Regions from separate parts of the Shewanella sp. SR43-8 genome, predicted to be linked through region 4. Evidence: predicted binding sites of a transcription regulator. Region 4 holds the regulator's gene; each other region holds the start of a gene.

Region 1 (2,210 bases), on a different contig from region 4:
GGATCCAGCGTTGTAACATGCGACTGCCCATAGGCGTGGCAGTATTATCGAGTACCCACGACAGGGTATTTTCACGCCCACCAGATAAGTTTTGCGTTAACTCTAAGTTACGTCGCGTCGCGGCATCTAAAATAATGGATTCAGATTGGTTAAAACGCACAATCGAATTAATATGTGGCAGTGCCATCTTTTGCGTATCTTTGACATACTGCATTAAACAACCTGCAGCTTGTAATGCCAAGCGTGCATCACTAATACCAAAGCCATGTAAATCTTTGGTACCAAATTGACCAAGCAGTAAATTTACGCAAGTATCATAATCAAATTCCCACTCTGGACGGCGACGAATACCTTTCATATTATTGATTAATAACATGTCAGTAAAATCTTCACTGTAGAGCAACTCGGCAGGATTAGTACGTTGTAATTCAGCTTCTAGTGCTTCACGAGTGGGTAATTCAGCAACCACAAAACGACCTGATGAAATATCTAAGGTAGCGTATCCAAAACCGTTTTTACCTTGATAAAGCGCCGCCAGTAAATTGTCGTGTTTTTCTTGAAGTAAAGCCTCATCCGTTAAGGTACCAGGAGTCACAATGCGTACGACTTGACGCTCAACTGGGCCTTTTGATGTCGCAGGATCACCAATTTGCTCACAAATGGCTACAGACTGGCCAATATTGACTAGTTTAGCTAAATAGCCTTCCACAGCATGATAGGGGATTCCAGCCATTGGGATAGGATCGCCGCCGCTTTTTCCGCGAGCAGTAAGTGAAATCCCCAGCATTTCAGAAGCGCGCTTAGCATCATCGTAAAACAACTCATAAAAATCACCCATTCGGTAAAACAATAACATATCAGGATGGGCCGCTTTTAAGCCTAAATACTGACGCATCATCGGGGTGTGTTTTTCTAAATCGCTGGTATCAATCACTGTCATTATGAACACTTCACTATTAATCAATCTTAGGACGTAAATCTTATGAGGTTAATCTTAACAATATTTGCCCCTAGGGTATAAATAGATTCAAACAAAAAAGTATATGGAGATAAAATATTGATGTAAAAAGGCAATTCACTAAGGTTTAAAAAAAATTGCCCTCAGCACTTGATACTGTATGACTATACAGTATACTGATGAACATAATGAAATGGTTTACATCATTTCACCTAAGTCAAAATAGCATTTTACTAAACGTATTGAATGCCTTAAGAGGGTTTTATAATGAAGGTTGATCCAAACAAAGAGAAAGCGCTAGCCGCCGTATTAAGCCAAATTGAAAAGCAATTTGGTAAAGGCTCAATTATGAAGTTGGGCGAAGATCGCACAATGGATGTTGAAACTATCTCTACCGGTTCGCTTTCATTGGACATCGCACTTGGTGCGGGTGGTTTACCAATGGGACGTATCGTTGAGATTTACGGCCCAGAGTCATCAGGTAAAACCACATTAACTCTTGAAGTGATTGCCGCAGCGCAACGCGAAGGTAAAACCTGTGCGTTTATTGATGCTGAACATGCTCTTGACCCAATTTATGCCAAAAAGCTAGGCGTAGATATTGATAACTTACTTTGTTCACAGCCAGATACAGGCGAACAAGCACTAGAAATTTGTGATGCGTTAACGCGTTCAGGTGCGGTAGACGTAATCGTTGTCGATTCTGTTGCAGCATTAACACCAAAAGCAGAAATTGAAGGTGAAATTGGTGATTCGCATATGGGCCTTGCTGCGCGTATGATGAGCCAAGCGATGCGCAAACTTGCGGGTAACCTTAAGCAATCAAACACACTGCTTATTTTTATTAACCAAATTCGTATGAAAATTGGTGTAATGTTTGGTAGCCCTGAAACGACCACAGGTGGTAATGCACTTAAATTCTACGCATCTGTTCGTTTAGATATTCGTCGTACCGGTGCGATTAAAGATGGCGATGAAGTCATCGGTAATGAAACTCGCGTTAAAGTGGTTAAAAATAAGATTGCAGCTCCATTTAAGCAAGCTGAATTCCAGATCCTTTATGGACAAGGTATTAACCGTACCGGCGAACTAGTTGACTTAGGTGTTGCACACAAGCTGGTTGATAAAGCCGGTGCTTGGTACAGCTACAAAGGCGAAAAAATTGGTCAAGGCCGTGCCAATGCTGGTAAATTTTTGACTGAAAATCCAGCTATTGCCGATGAAATTAATATCACTCTTCGTGGCATGTTAT
Region 2 (2,210 bases), on a different contig from region 4:
TTGTCTAAGCGCTTTGGTGAGTTCAACAGAGCAATGTGTCGGGCAAGGGAAATGGACAATGACCTTATCACTCACGGGCCGTTCGTCATGAGGGGAATTACTGGCAAACAGCAACATGGTTTTGCAATACGAGCCTTGCTGACGCGCTTTAAGCGCCGCGATAGCGATATGTTTACTCAATGCCTGTAATAGCAATTCATAGTCAGTGATGCGCTCACCAACACTACGAGTCGAGAAAATTTGTTTTTTATCTGCCCTTGCCTCATCCCATTGTTTACAGACTTGACCATTCAGTTCACGAACCGTTCGCTCTATTTCAATACTAAATTGTTTTCTCGCAAGGCTCGGTGGCATACAGGCAAGATCATATGCGCTGCGAATATTCATTACTTCAAGTTTTTTACTTATGCGCCTACCAATGCCCCATACATCACCGACCGCAAGCTGACGCAAAATGTCAGTGCGTTGCTGCAATGTCTCAATTACGCAAACACCTTGGTACCCTGGAATTTTTTTAGCGGCATGATTGGCTATCTTGGCTAAGGTCAAGGTGTCACCCATACCGACACAGACGGGTAAACGCGCTTCTTTCCAAACCGTACGACGGATTAACTGACCATGAGTATGCAGGCATTTAATCGCGGGGTAACTGTGTTTAAACGACAGGAAACATTCATCGATGGAGTACACATGCTGATCGGGCGCAAAGCGACCTATTATCGCCATCATTTTTGCTGATAAATCGGCATAGAGCTCATAGTTAGATGAACACACAATCACATTACGCTCGGCACATAGCGCTTTAACTTGAAAATAGGGTAGAAATTTTTGTATGCCCGCTTCTTTTGCTTGTCGATTAGCAGCCACAATACAACCGTCGTTATTGCTCAGTACAATAATTGGCTTACCACGCCAATCAGGGCGAAATACCTGTTCAGCACTGCAATAAAAAGCATTGGCATCAACTAAGGCAAACATTGTTGCTTACCCTTGGTGGCTAACAAACATGGGGCTTTGGCGATGACAACGAATTGAGCGGATCACCACACCTTCAATACTAAAGTCATCATAATCGCAAATAGTTACTGGTAAATGTTGCTCATGAGATGACACTAGCATTCGCCGTTGCAGATCGAGAATTTTACACACAAATTCACCATTAAAATTAGCCACAATCACGTCGCCACTTTTAGCCGTTTCATGACGATCGACAATCAGTAAGTCGCCATCGAATATCCCAACACCTTGCATTGACTCCCCTTGGGCTAAGCCGATAAAAGTCGAACTTGGATGTTGCACTAACATCTCATCAAGACTGAGGCCTAATTGAAGATACTCAGCAGCAGGGCTTTCAAAACCGGTAATGCCAGCACTGGCGACAATGGGAATAAAGCGCATACGCTAACCTCGTACATTTATACTAGACACTGTATAAAAACACAGTACCATTTATAGGATACATAGTAGCGCTAAATTTTGTCTGTGCAAGTTTATTTATGTTAAACCGCGATATGCAGGCGGCATATTTAGCCATTGAAGGTTGTTATTAGCCAGCTAGATAGCGTTATCAGTTTAATAGTTAATGAATTTATTTGTTCAAGGTCAAAATACAATCTGAGCGATTGGTCTACACTTGTGATCAGTACAACAATGAATTTGATGCAAATATACACTTGATTGCTACTTTTTTTGGGGTCTAGTATGACACTCGCCACATTTGATATCGACATGCACGATGACAACTGCGACCTGAGTCTTGCAGGTGATTGGCAATTAGGCCAAGCACCACTAGGTGCCGATATTTGTGCCGCCCTTCCCGCAACTTGCCATACTGTCAGATTAGTGACGACTGAATTATCTCAGTGGGATTCAAGCCTTGCCATTGCCTTATTACAATTATCCCGCTGGTGTGAACAACAAAAAATAGCCCTCAATATTCAAGATACCCCACAAGGATTACAACAATTACTGCAGCTAGCTACCGATGTGCCTGTGTATCAAACGGCGAATGATGGTGTCATTGGTGGCATGTGGGTCACGCTTCGTAAAGGCATGATTGTACAAGGCTTACAGGTGCACGATGGCTTAGTGTTTGTCGGGGAAAGCACGTTGGCATTAGGGCGTTGGTTAAGAGGTAAAGCCAGTACTCGGCGCAGTGATATCGTATTTTTTATTGAACAAGCAGGGCCTAAAGGACTGGCGATTGTCAC
Region 3 (2,210 bases), on a different contig from region 4:
TAGATGTTAGCGACGATAAGTAAAATAGTGGCTGTAATCAATAAAGCCCAACTCTGCTGGATACTGGCATAATTACGATTGCTCAATTGGCTAAAACAGCGCTGGCAATGATTTTTGCTGGTTAAATTCAGCTTGCGACAGACAGGGCATAAACATAAGCCTAACTTTTGCCCTTGCAAAGAGGCTTGAGCTTTTTTTGGGGCTTCCTGGTTAATATTTACATGAGGCTCTTCACTTGCTGAGGATAGCTCATTAGCGGGATTCATTGGAGTTTTAGGCATCAACATAACTCCACATGTGCTCAAGTTTATATTCACGTTGTAAAAAAAGAATGATGACAAACAGCATGGTAAAACTGAATGTCCCCATACCAAAATAGACATCAGAAAAATCAGATAGTTGGAATGCAGATACCAAGAAGCTGATGACATAAATTTCTAGCATGGTCATTTGTGATATCAAACCATGATTTTTTAGCAATGTCGTATAAGTTCTTTGCCAAAATGAGCTGTGCAATTCTAATTTGACAATAACAACTTGCGCCAGTATCGACAATATTAATAATCCAGGGGCGATAACAGCCGCAACCATTACCGCTAAGCCTACGACCCAATATCCTTCGGCCCAAACCGTCATAGCAGCCTGCATTACGGTCGTGGTTCTGACACTGCCAAGAAAGTGAATTTCGAGTACTGGTAACAAATTAGCGGGAATGAAAATAATTAACGCGGCAACGCATAGCGCCAACATACCATTGATAGAGCAGTACGGTGAATCATAGAGAACAGTATGACAACGCGGACAAATAGCGCGAGAACTAGAGGGTAACGCTCGTTTTCTCACTGCCAAATCACATGATCGGCATAATATTATAGAATCATGATCATCAAATTCATTCATGAAAAATTAATCTAATCCATAGTGAAAATCATTATCGGGTAGCTAAGAGGTAAACCTCTCAACTTTGCCTCATATTGGCAAATAAATGTGTCATTTGTTAAAAGAAACTCATTAATGTGTATTTGATAATATCAGAATAATCAGAACACTTGCATCATAAGTTAACTATGTGAGATTCTATGCACTGTATATAAAAACAGTGAGGATTACATCATGGCAGTGATAACCCAATTTGTCGTGGTCAGAGAAGGGGTGGAAAAGATGACATTTATATCGAAAAAAGAGGCTGATGCCTACGATAAGATGCTCGATATTTCCGATAACCTAGTGCCTTTTCTTATAAAGGCAGATCTTGGACTCGATGAAAATAAGTGCGAACAGTTGGCATTTTATCTCGCAAACAATAAAGATGAGCTTTCTAACTTGCTAAAAGGCGTAGTACAGGTTAAAAACGCTCCTGCAGTTAAAACCAAAAAGACTACGGCTAAAAATACCGCTGCAGAATAGCCGTATTTCAAACTTTTGAAGTAGATACCAGCTTAAGGAATGGAAATGAAAACCGAATTTTACCAAACATTAAATCGTCAAGCTCAAGCGTTACTTGAAGGCGAAGATGATTTGATTGCGGCAATGGCAAATTTTTCAGCGTTGTTAAATGACAACCTTGAGGATCTCAACTGGGCTGGTTTTTACATCAAGCGTGGTGAACAGCTCGTCCTTGGTCCTTTCCAAGGTAAAGTTGCGTGCACTCGAATTGATATGGGCAAAGGTGTTTGTGGCACCGCTGCTGCAGAAAATATCACCCAACGCATCGCCGACGTGCATCAATTTGATGGTCATATAGCATGCGATTCTGCGAGTAATTCCGAAATAGTCATTCCTGTAAGGCAGGGCAATGAAGTGGTGGCAGTGTTAGATATTGACAGTCCATTACTCAATCGTTTCGATCAAGATGATCAAATTGGCTTAGAAAACATGGTAAAAAGTTTCGAAACTTGCCTATTTGGTTAAATAGCGAACAAAATAGATTAAATCATGGTCGCATTCGCTGTCGCGGGCTTTATAATATGCCGCTAAACGCATTTGTGCTGGATTTACTGATGAGCGATGATTAAGCTGAGAGTAAGTTTGGTTAAATTGTTAAGGTTTGTTTCAATGACTTTAGCAAACTGGCGGATAGTGATATTTTGTACGTTGAGCCTTAACGGTAAGGTTTAACGAAAGATGAACGACTGCATGGCAAATTTCTGCCGCATAATCAGTCCCTTTATTAACGTGGAAGTAAAAATGGAATCAACAGACAAGTTGAC
Region 4 (2,210 bases):
GCCCCTCTAAACACACCACTCGAGGCACTCTTAAACCATCAAGCTGTAACGGCTCATAAGGACTTGGCATACCAAATCCTTCAGTGATTTCGCTCAAGGCGGCAATATCACTAATAGATTCCGTTTTCATCAAATAAACCAAGGGCTTGGTCGGATCTATATTGAGGTCATCAAACGGATCATGGGGCACCACAATGGTCTGTACCATCCATTTCTGAACCCATTTTAATGCTTGTAAAAATATTGAATCTGGTTTTGACATGGTTATTTTCGCAACATAAGCCATTGTAATATTGTCGTATAGGATACCAGAAACCACCCTGCTTACACTATCTGGCCGACTTATCTTTACGTGTAAGCTCTCACTTTAAGACATAGTGCAAGATAAAACATATATAATAACTAATAAAAACATTTATTTAAGTTACAAAAAGCCAATAAAACACAAAAAATAGTTGGTTAATACTTGCACGAACACAAACACTGTATATAATGACAGTCACTGTATAAAAAGACAGGAATCATCATGAGACCGTTAACGCCGCGCCAAGCAGAAATATTAGACTTAATTAAAAACAATATCGCCGAAACAGGTATGCCACCCACTCGTGCTGAAATTGCGAAACGTCTTGGCTTTAAAAGTGCTAATGCTGCCGAAGAGCATTTAAAAGCATTAGCCAAAAAAGGCTTTATCGAGATCATGCCTGGAACCTCTCGAGGTATTCGCTTACCTCATGAAGAACAGATTGAAACCGGTTTGCCTCTGATTGGACAAGTTGCAGCTGGTGAGCCTATTTTGGCTCAAGAACACGTTGAACAGTATTATCAAGTCGACCCGAGCATGTTTAAACCTGCCGCAGACTTTCTGTTGCGCGTTCGTGGTGACAGCATGAAGAACATCGGTATTTTAGAAGGCGATTTACTCGCGGTTCATAAAATGCAACAAGCACGTAATGGCCAAGTTGTAGTAGCGCGTGTTGATGATGACGTCACCGTAAAACGATTTGAACAAAAAGGTAATGTGATTTATCTGCACGCAGAAAATGACGATTACACCCCGATTAAAGTTGATTTAAGTTGCCAAAGCCTAACCATCGAAGGGCTTGCCGTTGGCGTTATCCGTAATGGAGATTGGTTATGAACAAACTAATGGGCATCGCGCCACGTCACCCAGGCTTATGGGTAGATTTAGCTGAAACAGAATTGCATGGCAACCAAACCATTCGCACATTACAAACAGTCACCCAAGGTGAAGCTGAGTTGAGCCAGTTGTGTAGTCAACTCGCCACATTGAGCCAACAAGGTCGATGGATTGTGTTAATTAGCCCACCACACATTGGCTATAAACATATGCTGGCAAATGCTGGCGTGAGAATGGACCGTATTTTACTGGTGCACACTAAAGACGAAGTCGAAACCTTATGGGCGATGGAAAAAGCGCTTACCAGTGGAACATCAAGTGCTGTCGTCACTTGGACAAGCTCACTTGACGCTCGTGATAGTCGTCGATTAGAAATTGTGGCTAAAAGTGCACGGGCTTTAGGTGTGGTAATTGAGGATGTGAATGCTCACTTACCTCACAAACATCAACTTGTTAGCCCTACATTAATAAATGGAACAAGTAATTTTTGCTCATTTCACTAAGCATTAACCCTTACTTACCAAGCCCTGTATTGAATTCAGGGCTTTTTTTCATCTTTTTTCAGTCAATTAGCCAACAAAGTGATCTTGATCAATGTTTAATCTACAGCTAATGTTGTTCCCAAGGATGAAATATTATTCATCTTTAATTGGACGTGAATGACAGTGATTAAGATTACTTTCAGACAAATGAGCCAACTCAATATTGATAAGTTCTGTAGTAGGTACAAGCGTGGTGCACCGCTAATAATAAAACCGTAAACAACCTGTTTACTGCCACCAAGGTACTTTGAGGTCATCAAACTTTTTTCGGGAACCGAAAAGTTTGCATAGAGCAGAGAATTACTGTGTGACTTTTCTTTGTAATTGCTATTTGCAATGAACAGAGGAGCAGTCTTGTGAAGCAATGGTGGTATTGTTTACTGGTGGTGTTTATAGCACTTCCGCTTGGGGCATCAGAAATGTCCCTCAACATGACTCAAGGCGTGACAGATATCAGTGGTAAGGTTTATGGCCTCCACATGACGATACTTTATATCTGTTGTGCCATTGGGTTAGTGGTGTTTGGG

The links. The regulator LexA, encoded in region 4, represses DNA repair genes until DNA is damaged. The targets are predictions, from matches to a motif close to TACTGTATNNNNATACAGTA.
Region 1: a site for LexA is predicted at 1,113-1,132, ahead of recA (recombinase RecA). Genes of this name have one in related genera too.
Region 2: a site for LexA is predicted at 1,426-1,445, ahead of H5114_RS11295 (LexA family transcriptional regulator). Genes of this name have one in related genera too.
Region 3: a site for LexA is predicted at 1,083-1,102, ahead of H5114_RS09290 (YebG family protein). Genes of this name have one in related genera too.

What each region holds. Positions count from the first base shown of each region.
Region 1 covers NZ_JACJDX010000001.1:378,507-380,716, reverse strand. Annotated here, with positions in the region: gene mutS (DNA mismatch repair protein MutS) at 1-940, opposite strand, end outside; gene recA (recombinase RecA) at 1,226-2,210, shown strand, end outside.
Region 2 covers NZ_JACJDX010000007.1:277,095-279,304, forward strand. Annotated here, with positions in the region: gene H5114_RS11290 (Y-family DNA polymerase) at 1-978, opposite strand, end outside; gene H5114_RS11295 (LexA family transcriptional regulator) at 985-1,398, opposite strand; gene H5114_RS11300 (ABC transporter permease) at 1,702-2,210, shown strand, end outside.
Region 3 covers NZ_JACJDX010000006.1:106,257-108,466, forward strand. Annotated here, with positions in the region: gene H5114_RS09280 (paraquat-inducible protein A) at 1-281, opposite strand, end outside; gene H5114_RS09285 (paraquat-inducible protein A) at 274-900, opposite strand; gene H5114_RS09290 (YebG family protein) at 1,114-1,407, shown strand; gene H5114_RS09295 (GAF domain-containing protein) at 1,453-1,911, shown strand; gene proQ (RNA chaperone ProQ) at 2,188-2,210, shown strand, end outside.
Region 4 covers NZ_JACJDX010000008.1:93,260-95,469, reverse strand. Annotated here, with positions in the region: gene plsB (glycerol-3-phosphate 1-O-acyltransferase PlsB) at 1-262, opposite strand, end outside; gene lexA (transcriptional repressor LexA) at 527-1,141, shown strand; gene H5114_RS11785 (cell division inhibitor SulA) at 1,138-1,644, shown strand; gene coxB (cytochrome c oxidase subunit II) at 2,040-2,210, shown strand, end outside.